DNA from 2 places in the Atlantibacter sp. MEI4A-1023 genome. Region 2 is predicted to be linked to the other one. Evidence: predicted binding sites of a transcription regulator. Region 2 holds the regulator's gene; the other holds the start of a gene.
The links. Region 2 encodes Fur, which represses iron uptake genes when iron is present. Its sites were predicted from a motif close to ATAATAATGAGAACNACTATCAA; they were not measured.

Region 1 (4,382 bases), 1.6 Mb from region 2:
GACGGATGGTTTGAATGGAAAAAAGAAGGCGATAAAAAGCAGCCGTATTTTATCTATCGTCAGGATGGGAAACCGCTGTTTTTCGCTGCCATCGGCAGTACGCCGTTTGAGCGCGGCGATGAAAACGAAGGCTTTCTGATTGTTACCGCAGCCGCAGATAAGGGGCTGATTGATATCCACGACCGACGCCCACTGGTCCTGACGCCGGAAGCCGCGCTGGCGTGGATGAGCCAGGATATCGGCGGAAAAGAAGCGGAAGAGATAGCCCAAAAAGGCGCAGTTTCGGCGGGGGATTTTACCTGGCATCCGGTAACGCGCAGCGTCGGGAATATCAGAAATCAGGGAGCGGAGTTGATTGCGCCGCTGGAGGCGTAACGTTATTTGTTGCTCCAGTAGGCCATAAAGTTCACGCAGGCCCTATCAAGGTTGCGATCGCCGGTCAGATAGCGACGCAGCTTTTTCACGGTCGACGACTCGCCGGCGACCCAGGCGTAAAACGGTTTTTTGCCTTCTGCGCGCTCCCAGATGTCATCTTCCAGTAAGCTGCTGGAGGCCAGCGACTGCGCCTGGCACTGCGCCCAGTGAGGAATATTCACGTTCGCTTTAACCGCATCCAGCAGTGCGTCGCCGAAGCGATCGGACTCGCGCGCAATCCAGCGCACGCGGGCAAAACTAAACGCGCTTACGTCGTGAATATCTTCTTTATGCGGCACTTCTATAAACGCCTGAACCTCAGGCGGATGCGCGGATTTCGCCAGTTGTTCAAGAATCCCCAGGGCGGCAGGCAGCGCGGTTTCATCGGCAATCAGCAACGCCTGGTTTACCTGCACAGGCGGCAGCCACTCGTAGCCGCCGCTGTCGCCATCAAATGCCGCATCCGGTGCAACTACCAGCAGGCGCTCGCCAGGGCATGCGTGCGTGGCCCAGCGCGATGCCGGACCCTTTTCCCCATGCAGTACGAACTCGACGTCCATTTCCCGTGCATCGCGGCGCAAGGCTCGGAGTGTATAGGTCCGCATCACGGGACGCATCTCTTTCGGCAACGCCAGATAATCCTGGTACCAGTTTTCCCCCTTCCCTAATCCCGGCGGAAACTCACCGTTTTCACTGAACAACAGTTTGATGCGCTGATCCGGCGCGTCATGCTTCATCTGCGCCACATCATCGCCGGTAAATACGCAGCGCAGCAGTGAAGGCGTGATGTGATGTCGTGATTTCAGCGTGAGGTTGAAGAGTCGATAGCTGGCGGCCATAGCGATGAGTCCTTAGAGGTCCGGCGAGTTGGATAACCCCTCAATAAACAAGGAAATATGAACAGAGATTTGCAAGCAAATATTGCAAAAACGCTTGTCTTTGTAAATGTAATAAATATCATTATGAGAATAATTACCAATTCAAATCAATGCTTCTGCAACTGCTTGTGCTGCGCCTTTTATCGGGGCAAGGCACTTAACTTAACGGAATAACAACTGATGATAGCCAACCGCCGTACCCGCTGGGTGCTGAACCCCGTGCTGCTCGCCATGCTCTCCACGCCCGCTTTCGCTGCTGATACCAAAGAAGATACTCTTGTCGTCTCCGCCAACCGCGCGCATCGCAGCGCCACCGATATGGCGCAAACCACCTGGGTGATCGAAAAGCAGGAAATCGAACAACAGATGCAGGGCGGGAAAGAGATCAAAGAGATCCTCGCCCAGTTGATCCCCGGGATGGACGTCAGCAGCCAGGGCCGCACCAACTACGGCATGAATATGCGTGGACGTTCGATGATGGTGATGGTTGACGGCGTGCGCCTGAACTCGTCGCGTACCGACAGCCGCCAGTTGGATGCCATCGATCCGTTTAACATCGAGCGCATCGAAGTCATTTCCGGCGCGACATCACTGTATGGCGGCGGTAGCACCGGTGGGTTGATTAATATCGTGACCAAAAAAGGCCAGCCGGAGCAGGAAGTAGAACTGCAACTGGGCGGGAAAAGCGGCTTCAACAGCCATAACGATCACGATGAAAACGTCGCGGCGGCGGTGAGCGGTGGCAACGATAACGCATCGGGCCGCATGTCCGTCTCCTACCAGCGATTTGGCGGCTGGTATGACGGCAACGGTGATGAAGTCATCATCGATAATACCCAGACTGGCTTACAGTATTCCGACCGTCTGGACGTGATGGGCACCGGGACGATTAATATTAATGAAACCCAGCAGTTGCAGCTCACCACGCAGTATTACAAAAGCCAGGCGGATGGCGACCACGGCCTGTACCTGGGCCGTAACTTCTCCGCCGTTACCGGCCAGGGCAACGCCTATAACGCCAGCAATCTCGATTCTGACCGTATTCCGGCAACCGAGCGTCACTTAATCAATCTGCAATATTCCAACACCGATTTCTGGGGCCAGGATTTGGTGGCGCAGATTTATTATCGCGATGAGTCCCTGACGTTTTATCCGTTCCCCACTCTGGGCCGCACCGGCGTCACCAGTATTGGTGCCTCCCAGCAGAAAACCGATTTTTACGGCGGCAAGCTAACGCTTAACAGTACCTTATTCGACAGCCTGAATTTGACTTACGGCGTGGACGCTGAACATGAAACTTTCGACGCCAACCAGCAATTCTTCGATCTGGCGAAAGCCCAGCAGTCCGGCGGGATGACGCTGGAAAATAGCTATAACGTGGGGCGCTACCCGAGCTACAGCATCACTAACCTCGCGCCGTTCCTCCAGACCAGCTATGACATTAACGACATCTTTACCCTGAGCGGCGGTGTGCGTTACCAGCACACTGAAAACAAAGTGGATGATTTCATCGGCTACGCCCAGCAGCAGGCCATCGCTACCGGGGCAGCGACCTCTGCGGACGCGGTGCCCGGCGGCAAAACCGACTACAACAACTTCCTGTTTAACGCCGGTCTGCTGGCGCACCTGACTGAACGCCAGCAAACCTGGTTTAACTTCTCTCAGGGCTTTGAAATCCCGGATCTGGCGAAGTATTACGGCTCCGGCACTTACCGCCTGAATAATGGCCATTACCAGTTGCTGAATAGCGTCAACGTTAACGACTCCACGCTGGACGGCATCAAAGTGAACGCATATGAGCTCGGCTGGCGCTATACCGGGGATAATCTGCGCACCCAACTGGCGGCGTACTATTCCCTGTCGGACAAAACCATTTCCATTAACAAAACCGACATGACCATCAATCTGGATGATGACGAACGCCGAATTTACGGGCTTGAAGGCGCGGTGGATTACTTCTTTACCGACAGCGACTGGAGCACCGGTGCGACCTTTAACGTGATCAAATCGGAAACCAAACAGGAAGGGAAATGGGAAAAACTGACCGTCGATGCCGCCAGCCCGTCTAAAGCCACCGCGTATGTTGGCTGGGCGCCAGGCGACTGGAGCCTGCGCGTGCAGACCCAGCAAACCTTTGACTTAACCGACAGTGCCGGGAAGAAAATCGACGGTTATAACACCATTGATGTGCTGAGCAGCTATAACCTGCCGGTGGGTAAAGTGAGCTTCAGCGTGGAAAACCTGCTGGATGAAGACTACACCACCACCTGGGGACAACGTGCGCCAGGGCTGTACAGCCCCACTTACGGTGCCGCCGATCTGTATACCTATAAAGGTCGCGGGCGTACGTTTGGGGTGAATTACTCGGTACTGTTCTAAAATCTGACAGGCGTCATGTTGAAGATGCCGATCGCCTGAGGCGTTCGGCATCTTTTGTCATAATCGTTTCGATAAAATCCTTTTTGTGCGGGTATTTAAGTACATCGCTGATATACATCACCCCGGTTTGAAACGACGGTAATTCCCTTGCCGTATCAAGCGTGACGAGCCCCCTTCTGTGGGCTTCTTGTTCAAGCTGTAGAGGCAACGCCAGAATACATTGGCTTTGCTCAACCAGCGCCATGGCATTCGACACCGAATAAACCTCAAAACGAATCGACTCCGGCGGAATTTGATATAAAAGCGGATCGTTAAATTCGCCTTCATCCTCGCCGTGTTTCAATACGATCCAGTCGCACTGGCTCAGTTGCTTTTCCGTGATGTGAGGAACTTTCGCCCAGGGATGCTCGCCTGAACAAAACAGCTTAAATTGCGTGGTAAAGACCGGTACATAGTTTATGGCCGAGATCCGCTTTTCCGGCGCGGGGATTGCGCCTAACGCCAAATCGCACTCCCCTTTCAACAGGTGAGTTTGTCCGGTTGCCGAGTTACAGCTCTTAATAACAATACGCACGTGAGGATACTGGGCCATGTACGTTCTGGTTAAGTTAAACAATACCCCATGACTCCATGCATGCCCGCATTCCAGCACTAACGTTTGCCGGTGATTGCGCTTGATGGCATCAATATCCAGCATCGCTTTTTGATAGT
Region 2 (4,382 bases):
CACGGCGACGGCCGCGCTGCCCTCTTTCGCCGGTTTTTCGACTTGCGGTTGCGCGGGGTTGAATTTCAGCATGCGACGCAAAATGTCGGACGCGCTTTCACCAATGTGCTGGGTGTGGCTCGCGATATAGCGATAAAGGTCGTCATCAACTTCAATCGTTTTCATTTTAATCCAGTGCGATATCTTTCTGAATACAAATCGTTGGGAGTATAGGATCAAACCCCAACAGCGGATAGCGTCAAGCCAGGAAGGCGGCAAAAGTCAGATTTAACTGGATCTTGCGACCGGGCGGCAGAATGTTCAACATAATACCCTAACCTGACACCTGCAAAAAAAGAACTTTGCCATGAAATTACATACCCGAGCGCAAACTACACAACAATCGCATAACGCCTCACCGATCGTGCTGGTTCACGGCCTGTTCGGCAGCCTGGATAACCTGGGCGTGCTGGCTCGCGAACTGATTACCGATTTCGACGTTATCCAGGTGGATATGCGCAACCACGGGTTGTCGCCGCGCAGCGATATCATGACGTATCCGGCCATGGCACAGGATCTGATTGATACGCTCGACGAACTGAGTATCGACAAAGCCACTTTTATCGGCCACTCCATGGGTGGTAAAGCCGTGATGGCGGCAACCAACATCGCGCCGCAACGCATCGATAAACTGGTGGCGATTGATATCGCGCCGGTGGATTACCAGGTGCGGCGGCACGATGAAATTTTCGCCGCGATTAACGCCGTCAGCGAAGCCGGGATCACCTCTCGCCAGGATGCGGCGGCCCTGATGCGTGAACAAATCCCTGAAGAAGGGGTGATTCAGTTTCTGCTCAAATCCTTCGCATCCGGCGAGTGGCGTTTCAATGTGCCGGCACTGTGGGATCAGTATTCACATATCGTCGGTTGGGAAACGGTGCCCGCCTGGGATCATCCGGCGCTATTTATTCGCGGCGGCAATTCGCCGTACGTGGATGAAAGCCATCGCGAGGCGCTGCTTGCGCAATTCCCCCAGGCCCGCGCGCACGTCGTAGCGGGCGCGGGCCACTGGGTTCATGCCGAAAAACCGCAGGCCGTGGTACGGGCAATCCGCCGCTACCTCGATGCCGGGTAAAAATGGTTAAAAATAAAGCGGCTGATAAGTCAGAGTGCCGTTAACGCGTTGGCGCGCCGGATTCCCTCATGTATGATGGCGCGCTTAACTGCATCCGAGCCCCGCTCCTGCACCCTGTTTTCCCTGTCAAAACGCGCATCATGGCCAAAGAACAAACGGACCGTACGACATTAGATCTGTTCTCGGACGAACGCCGCCCGGGCAGACCCAAAACTAACCCGCTGTCACGCGATGAACAGTTGCGCATTAACAAGCGCAACCAGTTAAAGCGCGACAAAGTGCGCGGGCTCAAGCGCGTTGAGCTCAAACTGAACGTTGAAGCGGTTGACGCGCTCAACATGCTGGCAGAGGCCCGCAATATCAGCCGCAGCGAATTGATCGAAGATATTCTGCTGTCACAGCTCGCCGCCCTTAAAGACTGAGCGTTATCTAAAAACACGGCGCGATGTAGCAGACTGTGCACATGGCCGTGATAGAGATTTCCGCCAGCTTGTCTGTTCTGCTATGATTGCCCTATCTGTAGGCTTTTTGCCTCAACCATCTCATTAAGTTTCAAGAGGTTATTTTACTCATGGCAATCGTAGGCATTTTCTTCGGCAGCGATACCGGCAACACTGAAAATATCGCAAAAATGATTCAAAAACAGCTTGGTAAAGATGTTGCTGAAGTGCGTGATATTGCTAAAAGCAGCAAAGAAGACCTCGAAAGTTTTGATATTTTGCTGCTGGGCATCCCTACCTGGTATTACGGCGAAGCGCAGTGCGACTGGGATGACTTCTTCCCTACCCTCGAAGAGATTGATTTCAACAATAAACTGGTTGCCCTGTTTGGTTGTGGCGACCAGGAAGACTATGCCGAATACTTCTGCGATGCGCTGGGCACCATGCGTGACATTATTGAACCGCGCGGCGCAACTATCGTTGGCCACTGGCCGACTGAAGGCTATCACTTTGAAGCCTCCAAAGGCCTGGCGGATGACGATCACTTCCTCGGTCTTGCCATCGACGAAGATCGCCAACCGGAACTCACCGCAGAACGCGTTGAAAAATGGGTTAAACAGGTTTCTGAAGAGCTGCACCTGCAGGACATCATCAACGCCTGATTATTAAGGGTGCTAAGTCAATTAGCGCCTTTTTATCTTGATTGATAGGCAAAAGCGATAAAAATAATTGCTACAAATTTTTAACTTTTGCCTCCAGACCTGTACAATATACGCCTTACGCATCGGGTGATTTTGCAACAAATGCAGGCAGCGCCACGATTTTGGGTATTTTTAAGCAAGGCAGTTGCAGTTTTCATTTAGGCATGGCAGTTCTATAATGAAACGCATAATGCCTTGCATCGATCTCTTGCTCCCTGAGGAGCGAATCGTTACGTAACAGGACAAATTCCGCATGACTGACAACAATACCGCATTGAAAAAGGCTGGCCTGAAAGTCACGCTTCCGAGGTTAAAAATCCTCGAAGTGTTGCAGGGGCCGGACAACCACCATGTCAGTGCGGAAGACTTATACAAACGCCTGATCGACATGGGTGAAGAGATTGGGTTAGCGACCGTTTACCGCGTTCTTAACCAGTTTGATGATGCCGGAATCGTCACGCGCCATAATTTTGAAGGCGGCAAATCCGTTTTCGAGTTGACTCAGCAGCATCATCACGATCACCTCATTTGCCTTGACTGCGGTAAAGTGATCGAGTTTAGCGACGATTCAATCGAAGCGCGCCAGCGTGAAATTGCCTCCCGTCACGGTATTCGCTTAACTAACCACAGCCTGTACCTGTATGGCCATTGCGCAGAAGGCGATTGCCGCGAAGACGAAAATGCGCATGAGATCGCAGAAAAGTAATTTTTTCTAGAATCATGAATTCCAGTAAAAGCCGACTAATGTCGGCTTTTTTATTTCTGATGATTTAAAAAATAACAGGCATGGCTTGCTTAATAATGAAACCTTTAAGTAAATCCTGTAATGAATTAAATAATGTGAATGATGTTTTAAGAATATATCAATAACTATATAAATCAGCCAGTTATCATATATTGAGACATCTTATCACCTGCCGGGTCTGTTTGTTGCGTTGCGGTTTAAAAATGCCATCACTTAAAATAGTGATTAGCATCGCATCCGATAAAATAAATCTGGTTAATCGCAATGACATTACCGCAGAAACCTCTCTCTGAATTATATCGCTTAACGGATTTATTCACTGACTATAACAAACTTACGCGTGTAGAAAGATATACCTTAATACCCGTAAGACCTCATACCGTTACGCTGATTCATGGTGGGCAGTTTTCTATCATTCGCAGCAGCGACAGACTTTTATTTGAAAAACAAACTGCGCCAGCGCTGTTTGGGCTAACCGGTAATGCCCGAAATCTGGCCTATCTGCGCATTTATGCCGATACGCAATGCCATTTCCAGTTAGTGCCTCTGGACATTTTCATGCAGCGTCTTGACGATAATCATTCGCTGCACTTAATACCGCCAATTTTATCCTGGCATATAGAAAGTTTACTTTATCGGGATGAGATGATGATGGGGCGAAATAGTTATCAAATGATTAAGGGGAATCTCCTCCATCTTAATCAACTAGATGAGTTTATGCGGTCAAAAATCAATGTTGCGGATTTCATCGTCAAACGAACCAACTTATCTCGCAGTATCGTCATGAAAGTTTTGTCGGCGATGCGCGCTAAAAATCATATCGATGTTAAAAGAGGCAAATTGCTGACAATCAATCAACTGCCTGAAAAACTCAGTTGATGCGAGAGGTAATTCATCGCAGTCTAAGACGTTCTCCGGGCCTTTCTCTTTTCATTTAAAGAAGCTTCACGCCAAAAAAAACGCCGCATTACGCGGCGTTTTAGCAATGAAATCTTATTCCCCGATTTTCGCCCAGGTATCGCGTAAACCCACCGTACGGTTGAACACCAGATGTTCAGGTTTGGAATATTTGCTGTCGAGGCAGAAATAACCTTCACGCTCGAATTGCAGCGCGTTGCCCATTTCTGCATTCTGCAGGCTCGGCTCGCCAAAACCCTGCTTGATCACCAGCGACTCTGGATTGATAGTCGACAGGAAATCTTCTGCCGCGCCGGGATTTGCCACGCTAAACAGACGATCGTACAGGCGGATTTCAATCGGTAACGCATGGCTGGCACTCACCCAGTGGATCACGCCTTTCACTTTGCGGCCGTCCGCCGGGTCTTTGCTCAGGGTTTCTGCGTCGTAGCTACAGAAGATAGTGGTGATGTTGCCTTCCGCGT

Region 1: a site for Fur is predicted at 1,371-1,393, ahead of ACVV26_RS14925 (TonB-dependent siderophore receptor). Genes of this name have one in related genera too.

Annotation. Positions count from the first base shown of each region.
Region 1 is NZ_CM149568.1:3,117,909-3,122,290, forward strand. It holds gene ACVV26_RS14915 (SOS response-associated peptidase) at 1-375, shown strand, start outside; gene ACVV26_RS14920 (siderophore-interacting protein) at 378-1,253, opposite strand; gene ACVV26_RS14925 (TonB-dependent siderophore receptor) at 1,473-3,671, shown strand; gene ACVV26_RS14930 (LysR family transcriptional regulator) at 3,685-4,382, opposite strand, start outside.
Region 2 is NZ_CM149568.1:1,527,277-1,531,658, reverse strand. It holds gene seqA (replication initiation negative regulator SeqA) at 1-165, opposite strand, end outside; gene ybfF (esterase) at 347-1,114, shown strand; gene ybfE (LexA regulated protein) at 1,255-1,536, shown strand; gene fldA (flavodoxin FldA) at 1,686-2,216, shown strand; gene fur (ferric iron uptake transcriptional regulator) at 2,509-2,961, shown strand; gene ACVV26_RS07385 (helix-turn-helix domain-containing protein) at 3,265-3,879, shown strand; gene glnS (glutamine--tRNA ligase) at 3,994-4,382, opposite strand, start outside.